Regions from separate parts of the Franconibacter daqui genome, predicted to be linked through region 2. Evidence: predicted binding sites of a transcription regulator. Region 2 holds the regulator's gene; the other holds the start of a gene.
The links. Region 2 encodes PhoB, which activates phosphate uptake and scavenging genes when phosphate is short. Its sites were predicted from a motif close to CTGTCATAAAACTGNCNNAT; they were not measured.

Region 1: the regulator PhoB is predicted to act here: its motif matches at 4,003-4,022, upstream of IEX01_RS07120 (esterase-like activity of phytase family protein).

What each region holds. Positions count from the first base shown of each region.
Region 1 is NZ_BMKJ01000001.1:1,502,102-1,510,036, forward strand. It holds gene IEX01_RS07110 (methyl-accepting chemotaxis protein) at 38-1,573, shown strand; gene IEX01_RS07115 (GNAT family N-acetyltransferase) at 1,695-2,516, shown strand; gene IEX01_RS07120 (esterase-like activity of phytase family protein) at 2,603-3,958, opposite strand; gene IEX01_RS07125 (hypothetical protein) at 4,150-4,350, opposite strand; gene IEX01_RS07130 (FxLYD domain-containing protein) at 4,474-4,812, opposite strand; gene IEX01_RS07135 (hypothetical protein) at 5,194-5,388, shown strand; gene IEX01_RS07140 (DUF3302 domain-containing protein) at 6,102-6,428, shown strand; gene IEX01_RS07145 (HlyD family secretion protein) at 6,432-7,568, shown strand; gene IEX01_RS07150 (DUF3313 domain-containing protein) at 7,730-7,935, opposite strand, start outside.
Region 2 is NZ_BMKJ01000001.1:177,467-185,401, forward strand. It holds gene rdgC (recombination-associated protein RdgC) at 1-179, opposite strand, end outside; gene mak (fructokinase) at 306-1,217, shown strand; gene sbcC (exonuclease subunit SbcC) at 1,245-4,397, opposite strand; gene sbcD (exonuclease subunit SbcD) at 4,394-5,608, opposite strand; gene phoB (phosphate response regulator transcription factor PhoB) at 5,807-6,496, shown strand; gene phoR (phosphate regulon sensor histidine kinase PhoR) at 6,518-7,822, shown strand.

The DNA of each region.
Region 1 (7,935 bases), 1.3 Mb from region 2:
CGGCGTTTCCGTGTACTCTCCCCGGTAAGGACCTTACATGTCAGTCAGACGTTTTTCGTTTATTGTGTTTAGCGCGTTAATCATTATTTTTCTTGCCAGTACCCTATCCAACCTTCATTCACTTATTCGCAGCAACCAGTCGCTCGACAGCGTGAACAAAGAGATTCGGGTAGTGCTTTCCGTCATCGACCCAATCAACCACAGCCGCACGCTGCGCGTGCGCGCTATGGAAGCAATGCGTAGCCAGGCGGTGGGCGAGTCGCAACAGGCCCGGCAATCTTTAGAAAGTGCACGGGAGGTTTTGGGTAAAGCCGACGGCGCTTTTAACAAATATCTCTCTGCGCCTAAGCAAGCTGGCGAAGCGACGCTCGTAGAGAGTTATCGCCGCAACTGGCAGACTTACCGCGATCAGGGGCTGCGTCCGCTGCTGGACGCGGTGGCGCGCAACGACAACACGAGCTACGTTCAGCTGGTGACCAACACGTTGCCGCAGCTGGACCGCCAGTTTGAGGTCTCCCTCGACCAGCTTCTGGCGTTCCGTGAAGATTATGCCCATAAACAGAATGAAGACGTGCAGGCGAGCTTCGTTACCGGCCTGATGCTGATAGGCTTCTTCTCGCTGTTGTTCCTCGGGCTGATCGCCGTGATTTTTGCCTTGCTGAAGCGCCGCGTGCTGAAGCCGCTGGATGCCGCCCGCGCCCACTGCCTCGAAATGGCGGCAGGCGATCTGCATACCCCGGTGCTCTCGAAGACCAAAGATGAAATCGGCGAAATGCTGCGCGCGCTGGAAAACATGCGCCTGTCGCTGACGCAGATAATCGGCCAGGTGCGCGAATCGAGCCAGACCGTGGCGTTCGCCTCCGAAGAGATTGCGGCGGGCAACACCGATCTTTCCGCACGCACCGAGGAGCAGGCCGCTTCCCTTGGCGAAACGGCGGCCAGCATGGAGCAGTTAACCGCAACCGTGAAGCAGACCTCAAGCAACGCCCACGAAGCGAACAGCCTCGCCGGCACCATGCGCAACGCAGCGCAGGAAGGTAACGCCATTGTCGAAGAGGTTATCTCCTCAATGGGCAAAATCGAATCCAGCGCCGGTAAGATTGAAAACATCATCGGCATTATCGAAGACATCGCCTTCCAGACCAACATTCTGGCGCTTAACGCCGCGGTGGAAGCGGCGCGCGCGGGCGAGCAGGGTCGCGGTTTCGCCGTTGTGGCAAGCGAAGTGCGCAACCTTGCCCAGCGCTCGTCGGTCGCGGCGAAGGAGATTAAAGAGCTTATCGAGCTGTCGGGCGAACAGGTAAACCAGGGCAGCACGCTGGTAAGCCGCGCTGGCGAGAGCATGAAAGGCATCATTAATTCCATTAAGCATGTTTCAGAGCTGATGTCGGAAATTGCCCTTTCTACCAGCGAGCAGAGCCGCGGTATTGAGCAGATTAACCTGGCGGTAGCGCAGATGGATTCGGTCACGCAGCAAAACGCCGCGCTGGTGGAAGAAGCTTCCGCCGCCGCGCATTCCCTTAAGGAGCAGTCGCAACTGCTGAACACGTCGGTCGCGGTGTTTAAGCTTTAACAACCCAGGCGGACAGGCTTGGCCTGTCCGCACCTCCCCACCAGATTTCAGGGGCTTACCTCGCCTTTCCTCACGTTGTTGCCATGCTATGATGCCCTTTCCCGCCGCGAAAGGAGCCACCATGACCCTTCAGAAATTGCGCGTTTCTGACGCCACCCATTTCAACAGCCATGAGCTTGCGACGATCCTCAACCGCTGCTTTGAAGGCTATCTTGTCCCGTTTACGCTGGATGGCGAGATGTTCGCCTCGCGCTTCGCCGCTGAATCGCTTTCGCTTGCCGATAGCCGCATCTGGTTTGAGGGCGAAACGCCCATTGCGCTGGCGCTGATTACGCGTCGCGGCTGGCGCTCCCGCCTGGCAGTGTTCGCTATTTGTCCGCAATGGCGCGGCAACGGCTACGGCAAGGCGATGATGCAGAGCCTGCTTGCTGAGGCGCGTGCGCGCGGCGATAACGAGATGATTGTCGAGGTTATCAAGGGCAACGATCCGGCGCAGCGGCTTTATGAAAGCGTGGGCTTTACCAGGGAATATCGTCTGCGGTCTTTCACAAGCGTTGGCGCGGCTGAACAAACGGCAAGCCTTACGCTACAGCCGTTCGACCCGGAAAGGGTCGCCGGAATGATGATGGGGGAGCCGCACGCCCTGCCCTGGCTTATTCATCCGCTGACCGCGCTGGCGCTACCCGGCGTAGGCGTGGCGCTGGAGGATAACGCGTTCGCCATTGTGAATACGCTTTTCAAAGAGCCGCAGCTGCGGGCATTGTATGTTACGCCTGAGGCGCGCGGTCAGGGCTATGCTTCGCGCCTGCTGGCGCAGCTTGCCGCCGCTTTTCCTGGCATTATCGCCCCCTGCGCGGTGCCGGACGAGCTCAGCGGCCTGTTTGAGCGCAACGGCTGGCGCGAGCAAAATATCCAGCAGTATCAGCTGCGCCAGACCTTGTAGCCTGCGTTGTCATCGGCTGGAACTGGCGGGTGGCGCTGCGCTACCCGCCCTCTAGCGCCGGGCTTAAGCCGGCTGAGAAAATACGATCACAACGGCTTATCGAGCTTAATCACCCACAGATCGTTTTCTGATTGCGGTTTTTCCAGCGGTTTGATGCCGATGCGGGTGGCCACGCTTTTGCCGTCGAGCGTCAGGTGGCCTTTACCGTCAACCTGGTAATCATCGGCCTCCTGCTTGTCGCCTTGCGGTTTTTCAAGCGTAGCCTGCAGGCCGAAGTCGTTGTCATTAATCACCGCGATGGTGTGCTTATCGACAATCGTCAACCCTTCCGCCTTTTCTTGCTGCCAGCCGAGCTTGCGCAAATCCACCAGCAGCGATTTACTCGCAAGCGTAATGCCGCGCGCGTTGAGGCTGCTGGCGTCGTTAAACTCCGGCGGCTGTTCTTTATCGAAGCGGCTGAGGTCAGTCGCGTCGCGTAAATCCACGACGTAAACCAGATTGCGCATGGCGTTGTTTTTATCGCCGCCCTGCTCAATCAACAGCAAACGGTGGTTATCCAGCGCCACGATATCGCCGATTTTGGCGTCTTTCGCTTTTTTGTAGCGGTCGATATCAATCGGATAACCGTACATCGCCGTTTTACCGCTCGCCGGGTCGAAGCTCACCAGCCGGGTAAAACGCGCGCTGTTTTTGGTTTTACCGTCGATATCCAGCGTGCTCTGCACCGCCGCGATGATGCGGCCATCGGGCATACGCGTCAGCCCCTCGAAACCGCGGTTGGGCTGGCGCCATTTGACGATGTTCGGCAGGCCGCCCGCGACAGCCTGTTCACCCTGTTCCGCCTGCGGCCCATGCTTTTCAAGGATCTTGCCGTTAGCGTCGACATGAATGATAAACGGCCCATATTCGTCGCACAGCCAGTAGCCGCCCTTGCCATCCGGGGTAATACCCTCGGTATCAAGACCCCGGCGGTCGCCTGGCAGCGGTTGCAGCGCGTCGTTAAGCGCAAGCTCGTTAGTGGCGCCAATCAGCCCTTCAGGCAGCGGCAGACCCGTGATATTCCCTTGCGCGTCGTGCAGCGGTTTTGCCGCTACCGCCTCTGCTTTATCGCCGCTCACGCGCAGAGTCATCAACTGCGGCGCGTAACCGGGGCTTGCGAAAATTTTTGATTCACGCTTACCGGCTTTCGGCGAATCGGCGTTCGGGCCGCGGTCGGTGACGGTCGCGAAAACCAGCGTGTCGCCCTCTTTACGCAGAAACTGCAGGCCAGAGCCGACGCCAACAGGCAGCCCATCCGGGAAAGCGCTGGCGTAGTCGCCCTGGTAAGCCACGCGATCGCCCTGCGGGAAAGTGACAACGTAACGATGCACGTCCGGCTCGGCGGCCCTGGCGGTTATCGAAAAAAGTGAAGCAAGCAGGAGAGCAAGAGGTTTATTTTTCATCAGCATAGCGTCCATTTTAAAGATGCCCCTGTTATAAAGAGCCGCTGTGACAGATTAATGACAACGGGCCTGCCGATGCTGCCAGACCAGGCATACGCTAAGGGTGAGGTTAAGGATGAATGCGTATTTAAAAGTATGTTGTAACTAATTAAAGGTGGCCTGCCGCAGACCCGGCAGGCGGCAGAAGAGATTCAGGCGGAGAGTTTGCCGGTCTGGGCGACTTCATCCAGCCGCTGTTTCATTTCCTCCAGCGCGCGCAGCAGATTCTGGTCCGCCTCGGTGGCGGTTTCCCCTTTGCCGGTGACGGTGAAGTGGTAAGTTTGCTCGCGGCAGGTGGCGGTATAGACATATTCCCCTTCCGGCTGTTGCTTTTTATCGATCGACAGTGACATACATCCTCCTTTAAGTCGTGTTTACTCAAAGGGTAGAGTATTTTTTTGCATTACGATGCCGGCATGCGGCGCGCAAGGATAAAACAACGCGTCGGTGCGATCGCCTTCAACGTCCTGAAGGCGTTAAGGAATAGCGGAAAGCTCCGCCAGGCGGAAATGGTCTGGTTTGACAATACGCGTATGGCAGCGCGCGTTGATAAGCCACTCCTGCTTCGGTTGCAGGTTAAAGACTATATCGGTGCTGTACCCTACCACCATGCCGTTTTTTAGTAGGTTGAACGCGACATAAACCTGGCGCAGCGGATGGTTGGTCAGGTTTTTGACCAGTCCCTCAATGCGCATATGCCCTTTGACTGTTTTTACAAAATGGAGATCGGATATCAAAATCCGCTTATCACCAGCACGGGCAATGCCCCAGGAGAAGGTAAGCGCAAGCAGGATAAGGAATAACAGAGGTTTCATCGCAACTCAAAGAAGATAGTGCGCCATAGCCAGCGAGGCTGACAGGCGCGTCGTGACTAACATAGTTAGCATCCTAACCGATTAACTGCATGGCTTTTAACCTGTTATGTCGTTAAAAGGTAAGCAGATGTGTAGATGATGCGCGTTGCGCCTTCTGACAGTCTGCGGCGCTAAGCATAAAATTTGCACCGCCGCTTAAAAAATAATCGAAGCGATAACGGCGGCAGAAAATAATATTATCGCCTCTTTTTCTTTTTCGTTTCGTTATTACATACTGAAAAGTGAGCCATTATAGAATTGGCTGTTTCAACGCTTTTGAATAATACTTTTTATAATGATCCCTTTCCTCTTTATCCCCACCCACTGATGAAGGAGGAATTGATGCAGTCTGTTGAACAACAAAGCATTATGTTATCTGGTAATTTTGATTTTCTGGCACGCAGTTTTGCTCAAATGTGCGTTCACGGTAGGCAGTTCGATATAGATACCATCACAGGAAATATGGATAGCGACAGTAGAGTATGGTTCGTTAAACGTTATCAGTTCTACCTCAGCTATTTAGCAAGTCAGCATTAAGGGAATAAAGCTCAGCCGGGTAGCGTAAGCTACCCGGTTTCGTTTATCGCCCCTGGTCACTTTTCATGGTTGATGAATAACCCGCTCTGACGTTTATTTTTTACTGTTGCTGTCTCGCCATGAATATTTCGCTTAAAAAAAAGACAATGCGCAGAGAACGCAGCGTGCCAGGGCCGAGGCGTATTTTAACCACATGTATTACCACACAAAATGTTAAACCTGTCGCCTTGAGAACCTTCACACCTTTATCTACATTTTTGCTCCGTGACGTTGGTCACAGGTAACGAATGATGCCTTGCATCGCCTCTGAAGGTGCCTGGATTTCTACCTTCAGAGGTTTCTTTTTCCAGCGCCTGCCGCCAACAATGAAACAGGTTAATTTTTCACCGCGCCACCGGTTCGGTAAAAAGCTGTGTCTGAGCGACACGCGCGCTGTTCTCTACTTTCGGCGTATTGACAGACTCACCGCTTATTTTTTAAACCATTAAGAACCTACTCTTCGCAGCGGCAAAAAAAATTGGTTTAAAAAATCAACATAATAAAACAGGGCGCGCCGCAAAATGCCATGAATGCATTATTTCCTTTGCTGCTTGTTTCTGATAGCCCATTTTAATCTCTGCGATAACGCGCAAAAATCATTTACTTTTTTAACAGGGTGATGGCGTTAGCGACTATATTATTATTGAACAGTACATCGTTTATTCGAGGCGGCTATGTTCCTTAACTATTTTGCGCTGGGTGTACTTATTTTTGTTTTCCTGATTATTTTTTACGGGATTATTATCCTGCACGATATCCCCTATCTGATTGCAAAATCACGCAACCATCCGCACGCCGATGCTATTCATGTGGCAGGCTGGGTAAGTTTATTTACGCTTCACGTAATCTGGCCCTTTTTGTGGATTTGGGCGACCTTATACCGCCCGGAGCGTGGCTGGGGCATGCAGCAAAAAGATGAAGCTGAGCTTGCGCAGTTGCAGCAACGGGTACAGGAGCTGGAGCGTAAGCTTGGCCATATTACACCACCGCCGCAGGAGTAAGAGATGGACTTGCTCATCATTCTCACTTATGTCGCCATCGCCTGGTCGATTTTTAAGATTTTCAAAATACCGGTAAATAAATGGACCGTGCCGACAGCGGCGCTCGGCGGCGTGTTTTTAATTGGCGCGCTTATTTTATTGATGAACTATAACCACCCTTATACTTACCTTGCTCAGAAAGCCGTGATCTCGGTGCCGATAACGCCGCAGGTTACGGGCGTCGTCACGAAGGTGACGGATAAACAGAATAAGCTGATAAAAAAAGGCGAAATGCTTTTTGAGCTTGATAAAGGCCGATATCAGGCCCGGGTGGAAAGATTACAGGCCGACCTGGTCACAGCAATACACAATATTCGCGCCCTGAAAGGACAATTAGATGAAGCTATCGCCAACACGTCGCGCATTACGGCGGAGCGAGATCGTTTATATAAAGATTACCAGCGCTATGTCAGGGGCAGTCAGGCGAGAGTGAATCCTTTCTCAGAAAGCGATATTGATAACGCGCGCCAAAATTATCTGGCGCAAGAGGCGCTGGTAAAAGCTTCCGTTGCCGAACAGGCGCAAATTCAGAGCCAGCTTGAGAGCACGCTCAACGGCGAACAGTCGCAGATTGTAAGCCTGCGGGCGCAACTGGCGGAGGCCACCTATAACCTCAACCAAACGGTGGTTCGCGCGCCTGGCGACGGCTATGTTACGCAGGTGTTAATTCGCCCGGGCACCTATGCCGCCGCCCTGCCGCTGCGTCCGGTGATGGTTTTCATACCCGAGCAAAAGCGGCAAATTATCGCGCAGTTCCGGCAAAACTCGCTGTTGCGTTTGCAGGCGGGCGATGAAGCGGAAGTGGTTTTTACCGCCCTGCCAGGTCAGGTCTTTGCAGGAAAACTGATTGAAATCCTTCCCGTGGTGCCCGGCGGCGCTTACCAGGCGCAGGGCACGTTGCAATCGCTCACCCTGCAACCCGGCAGCGATGGCGTGCTGGCGGTGATTGAGCTTGCACCTGATGCGGAGGTGGATGCCCTGCCGGATGGCATTTTCGCCCAGGTGGCTATCTATTCTCAGCATTTCACGCATGTGTCCGTCATGCGTAAAGTCCTGCTGCGAATGACCAGCTGGATGCACTATTTGTATCTTGATCATTAATATCCATCATTCATTCCTGCCATTCACAGGTAGTATTTACATTAAGGTTATTCTGGCGCGGGTGAAACAATGACGGTTCATGATCGGATAAATAACTAGCCTGCTAATAAAGGCGAGTCCCATAACGGGATTCGCCTTAAGCTTAATTTAATATTCAACCGTTAGTTGGCGGGAAATGCGCCCACGTCGGCGACCATTTCATCAATCGCGCTTTTTACATCGGCTTCAGTGATTTGCGTAGTGCTATTGGAAACCGAGCGGCCATAGCCTTTTCTTACCACTTTTAATACCGGCTTGTTTGTTGAAACGTCAATTGCTTCCGCCTCAATAAACAGCAATGCGTTTTGCGAACGCTTACCCGTTAACG
Region 2 (7,935 bases):
GCGGCGTGGGTTAATGCATCACTGTGCGAGCCCATGGGCGACACCCAGCCGGTTTTCGCCATATCCTGACTACCGCAAGGGGTAAAGGAAAGGGGCGCTAACTGTTTCTCCATCTCATCCGCGCGAAGGGAAACGTCGCGGTTTAAACGGTATACCATTACATTTTTGAACCACAGCATAATCTTTTCCACGGCCTGCTTATTAAACGCAGCGGGCATGATAGCGAATCGGGGGTTCCGTTTCATTGCCTTTCCGGGGCGCGCCTTCTACTCTCTTGATAATTCATCAGATATAAGGAGCAACACGTGCGTATTGGGATTGACTTAGGCGGTACCAAAACTGAAGTCATCGCGCTCAGCGACCAGGGCGAACAGCGTTTTCGCCACCGCCTGCCGACGCCGCGCAACGACTATCATCAGACCATTGAAACCATCGCCGAACTGGTGCGTCTGGCGGAAGAGGCGACCGGCGAGCGCGGCACGGTCGGCGTAGGGATCCCCGGCACGATTTCGCCTTATACCGGCGTGGTGAAAAACGCCAACTCCACCTGGCTGAACGGCCAGCCTTTCGATAAAGATCTCAGCGCCCGGCTGGGACGTGAAGTGCGCCTTGCGAACGACGCCAATTGCCTTGCCGTTTCCGAAGCGGTGGATGGCGCGGCGGCGGGCGCGCAGACGGTTTTCGCCGTGATTATTGGCACCGGCTGCGGGGCGGGCATCGCGCTTAATGCCCACAGCCATATTGGCGGCAACGGCAACGCGGGCGAATGGGGGCACAATCCGCTGCCGTGGATGGACGAAGATGAGCTGCGCTATCGCGAAGAAGTGCCGTGCTACTGCGGCAAACAGGGGTGTATCGAAACCTTTATCTCCGGCACGGGCTTTGCCACCGACTATCAGCGCCTGAGCGGACATGCATTAAAGGGCAACGAAATCATTCGCCTGGTAAGCGAGCAGGACGCGCTGGCGGAGCTGGCGCTCAGCCGCTACGAGCTGCGGCTGGCGAAGTCGCTGGCGCATATCGTGAATATTCTCGACCCGGACGTGATTGTGCTGGGCGGCGGCATGAGCAACGTCGACCGGCTCTATAAAACCGTGCCGCAGCTCATCAAGCCGTGGGTGTTTGGCGGCGAGTGCGAAACTCCCATTCGCAAGGCGCGACACGGCGACTCCAGCGGCGTGCGCGGCGCGGCGTGGCTCTGGCCGCTCGGTGAGTAAAAGCGAGGGCGCGTAAAGCGCCCTTTTTTACGCCACCGCAAACTCGCGCGCGAGCCGGCTGAAGCCCAGGCCGTTCACCTTTTTCACTTTGATTTGCACCGGGATGCGCTCTTTCATCGCTTCAACGTGGCTGATTACGCCAATGGTTTTGCCGCTGGCGTTCAGCGCGTCGAGGGCGTCCAGCGCGGTATCAAGCGTTTCGGCGTCCAGCGTGCCGAACCCTTCGTCAAGGAACAGCGAATCGATGCGCGTTTTATGGCTCACCAGATCCGAGAGCGCCAGCGCCAGCGCGAGGCTCACGAGGAAGCTTTCGCCGCCGGAAAGCGTGCGGGTGTCGCGCACCGCGTCGGCCTGCCAGGTATCGACCACCTCCAGCTCCAGCTCCTCGCTAAGCTTGCGCTTGAGCAAATAGCGCCCGTGCAGGCGCGTGAGCTGGTTATTGGCGAGCCAGACCAGGTTATCAAGCGTCAGCCCCTGAGCAAACTTGCGGAATTTGTCCCCTTTTTGCGAGCCAATCAGCAAATTGAGATGTCCCCACTCCGCCAGTGTGCGCGTCGCCTGCGCAATCTCCTGCATCAGCGTCTGCAACTGCGTGCGGTTATGCTCATCCTGGCGCAGCTGCTGGCGGATCTCGCCCTGGCGGCTGGCGTTGTCGCGAAGCATGCCGGCGACTGAGGCCAGCGCCTGCTGCAATGCTTCGCTGTTTTCTTGCTCGCTTAATTCTGCCGGACGTTGCGTAAGGTGCTGCGCCAGCTGGGCCTGCGCTTGCTCCAGCAGGGTTTGCTGTTGATGCAGCTGCCGCTCCAGCCGCGCTTTCACTCCTTCCAGCTCGCGAAGCGTCGCCTCGTCCAGCAGGGCGGCGGAAAAGGCGGCCTGCTCGCTGAAGGGGCTGGCCGCCAGCGCCGTTTCAAAATCGGCACGGGCCTGCTGACAGCGCGCCTGCTCCTGGCGCATCTGTTGATGCAGCGCCTGGCTGCGCGCCTCAAGCGAAAGGCAAAGCGTGTGGCTCTGCTGACCTTCGCTAAGCGCTGCCTGCCGCTGCGATTCCGGCAGCGGCGCCACCTCCTGCTCCTGCGGCAGGGCAGTCAACAGCGTTTCATAGTGCGCGCGTTTTTCGCGCAGCTGCGTCTGCTGCTCCTGCTGCTGCTGCCAGGTTTTCGCTTCCGCCTCGCGTTCGCTGAACCAGCGCGCCTCGTCGCCCGGCTGCGGCGGCGTCAGCGCCAGCTCGCTGAGCTGCCGATGCAGGCTTTCCTGCTGCGCCTGGCAGGCGGATTCTGTCTGCGTGAGCTGCTGCTGCGTTTGCTGGCGCTGGTTTTCCAGCAACTGATGCTGCTGGAGGCGATGAAGCTGCTGTTCATGCTGCGCCTGTTCCTCAAGCCAGGTGGCGATATCGTCCTGCGGCAGAAAGGCTATCTCCAGCGCCGCGCAGAGAGCATGCCACTGTGAGGTGAGCGCTTGCTCCTCTTGTGCAAGGCTTGCCGCTTCGCTTTCCAGTTGCTGCTTCTGCTTTAACAGACTTTCTTGCTGGCCGCGAAGGGTGGCGCCTTCTTTACCCAACTCATCTTTTTCCTGCTCAAGCAACGCCAGCCGCTGTTTATTGAGATCGGGCTTCAGCGCCTGGTAGTGTTCCACGGCCGGGTGTTCCGTCGCGCCGCAGAGCGGGCAGGGACTGCCGGGCTGCAGGCGGTTGCGCTCCTCCACAAGGCTTGCGATGGCGCTCTCCAGCTCGCAGACTTTTTTCGCCTGCGCCACCTCTTCCTGTTTGGCTTTGTAGCGCTGGCGCTTATCGGCAAGCTGTGTTTCCAGCTGTTGTAGCTCCTGCTCAAGCGCGGCCTGCCTTTGCGCCTGGCGGGTTTTGCGCTGCGCCAGCGGGGCGAACTGGGCGTGCAGGACGGAGAGCTTTTCCCGCGTGGCGCGCAGGCGGGTGCTGGCGGCGAGCTGTTCGGCAATCTCATCGGGGGAGAGCGTCAGGCTGACCGGAGCCAGCGCTGCGCGTTTTTGCTCAATCGCCGCGAGACTTTCGCGCAGCGTCTGCGCCTGCTGCTGGTCGCGCTTTTGCTGGCTGAAGGCGGCCCGCCAGCCCGCCAGCTCGCTGCTCCACTGGCGAAAGCGTTCATGTTCAGTAAGCCATGCGGCAAGCTGGCGCAGCCCGTCATCGCAGCGCGCAAGCTCGTCGGCGGCCACCTGGCGGATTTGTTGACGTCGGGTTCGGGCAGTTTGTAAGCGAACGCTTACTTCTTCGTACTGCCGTTGGGTTTCGGCGTGCGCCGCTTCCTGTTCCTGCAAGCGTTGCCAGTAAGGCCGCAGTTTTTCCGCGGGCAGAGCGGCTTCAAGCTTTGCAAGATCCGGCGCGGCAGCCTGTAACGCGCGCGCGGCGTTTTCCACACCGCTGCGGGCCGCCACCTGCGCCTGCTCAAGCTTCGCGGCGTGCGTGAGCCATTCGTACTGGCGCTGCGTCTGCTGCTGGCGAGACAGCAGCGCATTTTCTTCATCAGTAAGCGCCTGCAAACCTGAGCGCAACTGTTGTTGCTCTTCATCGCTCAGCAATTTCACTCCCTGGGCCTGCGCTTCCCGTTTTTCCAGCTCCGCTTTGGCGAGCTTATGCTGTTCAAACACGCGGGCGGAAACCTGACCATAAATCTCGGTGCCGGTCAGCTCTTCCAGCAGTTCGGCGCGGTCTTTGGCGTCGGCATTCAGAAAGGCGGCGAACTGCCCCTGGGAGAGCATCATCGAGCGGGTGAAACGGTCGTAGTCGAGGCCAGTCAGGGTGGCGATGCGATCGAGCTTGTCTTTTACTTTGTCGGCGAGGATTTTGCCCGAATCGCAGCGCGCCAGCTCCACGCGCGGCGCCTGGAGCTTGCCGTCCGGCTGGTTGCGGGCGCGGTACTGGCTCCAGAAAGCGCGGTAGGCCACCCCTTTTACTTCAAACTCCACCTCCGCCAGGCACTCGGCGGTATCGCGGGTCATCAGGTCGTTTTGCGTCTGTGAAATAGTGTTCAGGCGCGGCGTCTGGTGATAAAGCGCAAGGCAAATGGCATCCAGCAGCGTGGTTTTCCCCGCGCCGGTCGGGCCGGTGATGGCGAACAGGCCGTTGCTGGCGAAGGGTTCGGCGGTAAAGTCGATTTTCCATTCGCCCTTAAGCGAGTTGAGGTTTTTTAACCGCAGGCTGAGTATTTTCACGCCTCTTCCTCCTGATGCAGGCTTTCCAGCGTTTGCGCGAAGAGGGTGCGCAGCCGCCGCGCTTCCTCTTCTTCCAGCTGTTCCTGCTGCAAACGGCGCTCAAAAACCTCCTCAACGCCCAGCTCGCTCAGCGTTTCGGTTTGCAGCGTACCGAGGTTTTTCTCGCGCAGCTCGCGGCTGCGGCGCAGCAGCACCACTTCCACCGGCAGGTTTTCGGTGAGCTGGGTTATCTGGCGCTGCATGTCGTGCAGGAACTGTTCGGTAGCGATTTCAATATCAAGCCACACTTTCGGCCCGGCGGGCGCGTCGCGCCACTGGTTCAGCGCCTGGGCAATCTCCTCAAGCGTGCCTTTTACCACCGCGAGCGGCTGGCTTACCGGCACCGGCAGCGCGGTCACGTCGCGCAGCTTGCCCTGCGTGAACTCCACCAGAAAGACGCTTTTTTCTTTACCTGTTTCATCAAAGCTCAGGGCGATGGGCGAGCCGCTGTAGCGAATATGGTCGCTTGCCGCCACCTTCTGGGCGCGGTGAATGTGGCCGAGCGCGATGTAATCCGCCGCCGGGAAGAGGTGAGCGGGAAAAGCGTCCAGCGTGCCGATGTAGATATCGCGTACCGCGTCGCTTTTGGTCACGCCCACCGTGGTGAGGTGGCCGGTGGCGATGATGGGCAGCGCTTGTTCGCCGCGCAGGGCGCAGGCGGCGTTGTAGCACTGTTCGTAATGCTGCGTGATAGCCTCCAGCAACTGCTGCTGTTTTTCACTGCCGGACTGGCCGCCGCGGCTGCGCAGGATATCGCGCGGGCGCAGAAACGGAATAGGGCAGAGCACCGCGCCGGGCGCGCCGTCGCGACGGTTAAGGATAATCGCCTGGCTTGCCGGATCCTGCTGGGCGCTGGCGATAACGCGGGTGTTCAGGCAGGCGAGCAGCTCGCGGGATTCATTTAACGTCGCCACCGAGTCATGGTTGCCCGCCAGCACAATTAGCTGACACTGCGTGGCCTGCAGCTTCACCACGAAGCGGTTATAAAGCTCGCGCGCGTAGCTTGGCGGCGAGCCGGTGTCGAAAATATCCCCCGCCACGATGATGGCGTCTGCCTGATGTTCCACCGCGGCCTCCAGCAGCCAGTCGAGAAAGGCCTGATGCTCGGCGGCGCGGCTTTTGGTATAAAAATTCTGACCAAGATGCCAGTCGGAAGTGTGGAGGATGCGCATAGATTTCCCTGTGGCGAAAAAGCAAGAGGGTGATTATAAACAAGCAGGCGGGCTGGTGTCCTGAACGGCTTGCCGGACGGGTGTCATAAATGCCGCTGAGGGAGTCATCAGACGGTCATCTTTTCATAAATCTGTCATAAATCTGACGCATAATGGCGCCGCATTGGATAATGTTGACTTTATATTACAGGGCTAATTATGGCGAGACGTATTCTGGTCGTAGAAGATGAAGCACCGATTCGTGAAATGGTCTGTTTTGTGCTCGAGCAAAACGGCTTCCAGCCCGTTGAAGCTGAAGATTATGACAGTGCGGTAAACCAGCTCAACGAACCCTGGCCCGATCTGGTCCTGCTCGACTGGATGCTGCCCGGCGGTTCGGGCATTCAGTTTATTAAGCACCTCAAGCGCGAAGCGATGACCCGCGATATCCCGGTGATGATGCTGACCGCGCGCGGTGAAGAAGAGGACCGCGTACGCGGGCTGGAGACCGGCGCGGACGATTACATCACCAAGCCGTTCTCGCCAAAAGAGCTGGTGGCGCGCATCAAAGCCGTTATGCGCCGCATCTCGCCTATGGCGGTGGAAGAGGTTATCGAGATGCAGGGCCTGAGCCTGGACCCGACCTCTCACCGCGTCATGACCGGCGAAAATCCGCTGGACATGGGGCCGACCGAATTTAAGCTTTTACACTTCTTTATGACGCACCCGGAGCGTGTTTACAGCCGTGAGCAACTGCTGAACCATGTCTGGGGTACCAATGTGTATGTCGAAGATCGTACGGTGGATGTGCATATCCGCCGCCTGCGCAAGGCGCTGGAGCACAGCGGGCATGACAGAATGGTGCAGACGGTGCGCGGTACGGGGTATCGTTTCTCAACCCGTTTTTAACTCATAACCTGGAGTGTGACCGTGCTCGAACGGCTGTCATGGAAAAGGCTGGCTCTGGAGCTGGTGTTGTGTTGTCTCCCGGCGCTGATCCTCGGGGCGTTTTTCGGCTATCTGGCTTGGTTTTTACTGGCGGCGGTGACCGGGCTGCTTATCTGGCATTACTGGAACCTGCTGCGTCTCTCCTGGTGGTTATGGGTCGATCGCAGCATGACGCCGCCGCCGGGAAGAGGAAGCTGGGAGCCGCTGCTGTACGGGCTGCACCAGATGCAGTTGCGCAATAAAAAGCGCCGCCGGGAGCTTGGCAATCTTATCAAGCGCTTTCGCAGCGGCGCCGAATCGCTGCCCGATGCGGTGATCCTGACCACTGAAGAGGGCACTATCTTCTGGTGCAACGGTCTGGCGCAGCAGCTCCTTAACCTGCGCTGGCCGGACGACAACGGCCAGAATATCCTCAACCTGCTGCGCTACCCGGAGTTCACCCGCTACCTGCGCGAAAAAAACTTCACCCGCCCGCTTAATCTGGTGCTGAACAACGGCCGTCATCTTGAGTTTCGCGTTATGCCCTACAGCGAACAGCAGTGGCTGATGGTGGCGCGCGACGTGACGCAGATGCACCAGCTCGAAGGCGCGCGGCGTAACTTCTTCGCTAACGTCAGCCATGAATTGCGTACGCCGTTGACGGTATTGCAGGGCTACCTGGAGATGATGCAGGAGCAGACGCTGGAAGGGCCGCTGCGGGACAAAGCGCTGCATACCATGCGCGAGCAAACGTCCCGTATGGAAGGGCTGGTGAAACAGCTGCTGACGCTGTCGAAAATTGAAGCGTCGCCCGCGCTGCAGTTGAATGAAAAAGTCGACGTGCCGATGATGCTGCGCGTGGTGGAGCGCGAGGCGGCAACCCTCAGCCAGCAGCGCCATACGCTGACTTTTGATGTTGACGCCACGCTTAAGGTGCTGGGCAATGAAGAACAGCTGCGCAGCGCGATGTCTAACCTGGTCTATAACGCCGTGAACCATACGCCGGAAGGCACGCATATTACCGTGCGCTGGCAGCGTGCGCCGCACGGCGCGCTGTTTAGCGTGGAGGATGACGGGCCGGGCATTGCGGCGGAGCATATTCCGCGTCTGACGGAGCGTTTCTACCGCGTGGATAAGGCCCGTTCACGCCAGACGGGCGGCAGCGGCCTTGGGCTTGCGATAGTCAAGCACGCCATCAGCCACCACGACGCGCGGCTTGAAATCGACAGCGCGCCCGGCAAAGGCGCCCGTTTTTCCTTTCTGTTGCCCGAACGGCTGATTGCCAAAGAGAAAGCGCTCGCCGAGTAATTCCCTTCATGGTGTAAACGCTGCTTGCCAAAGGCCAGTCTGACTGGCCTTTTTTTCTTCTATTACGTTTTCTTATGCCGCACTTACTCTGTTGATTATTTTTTGTTCGCACG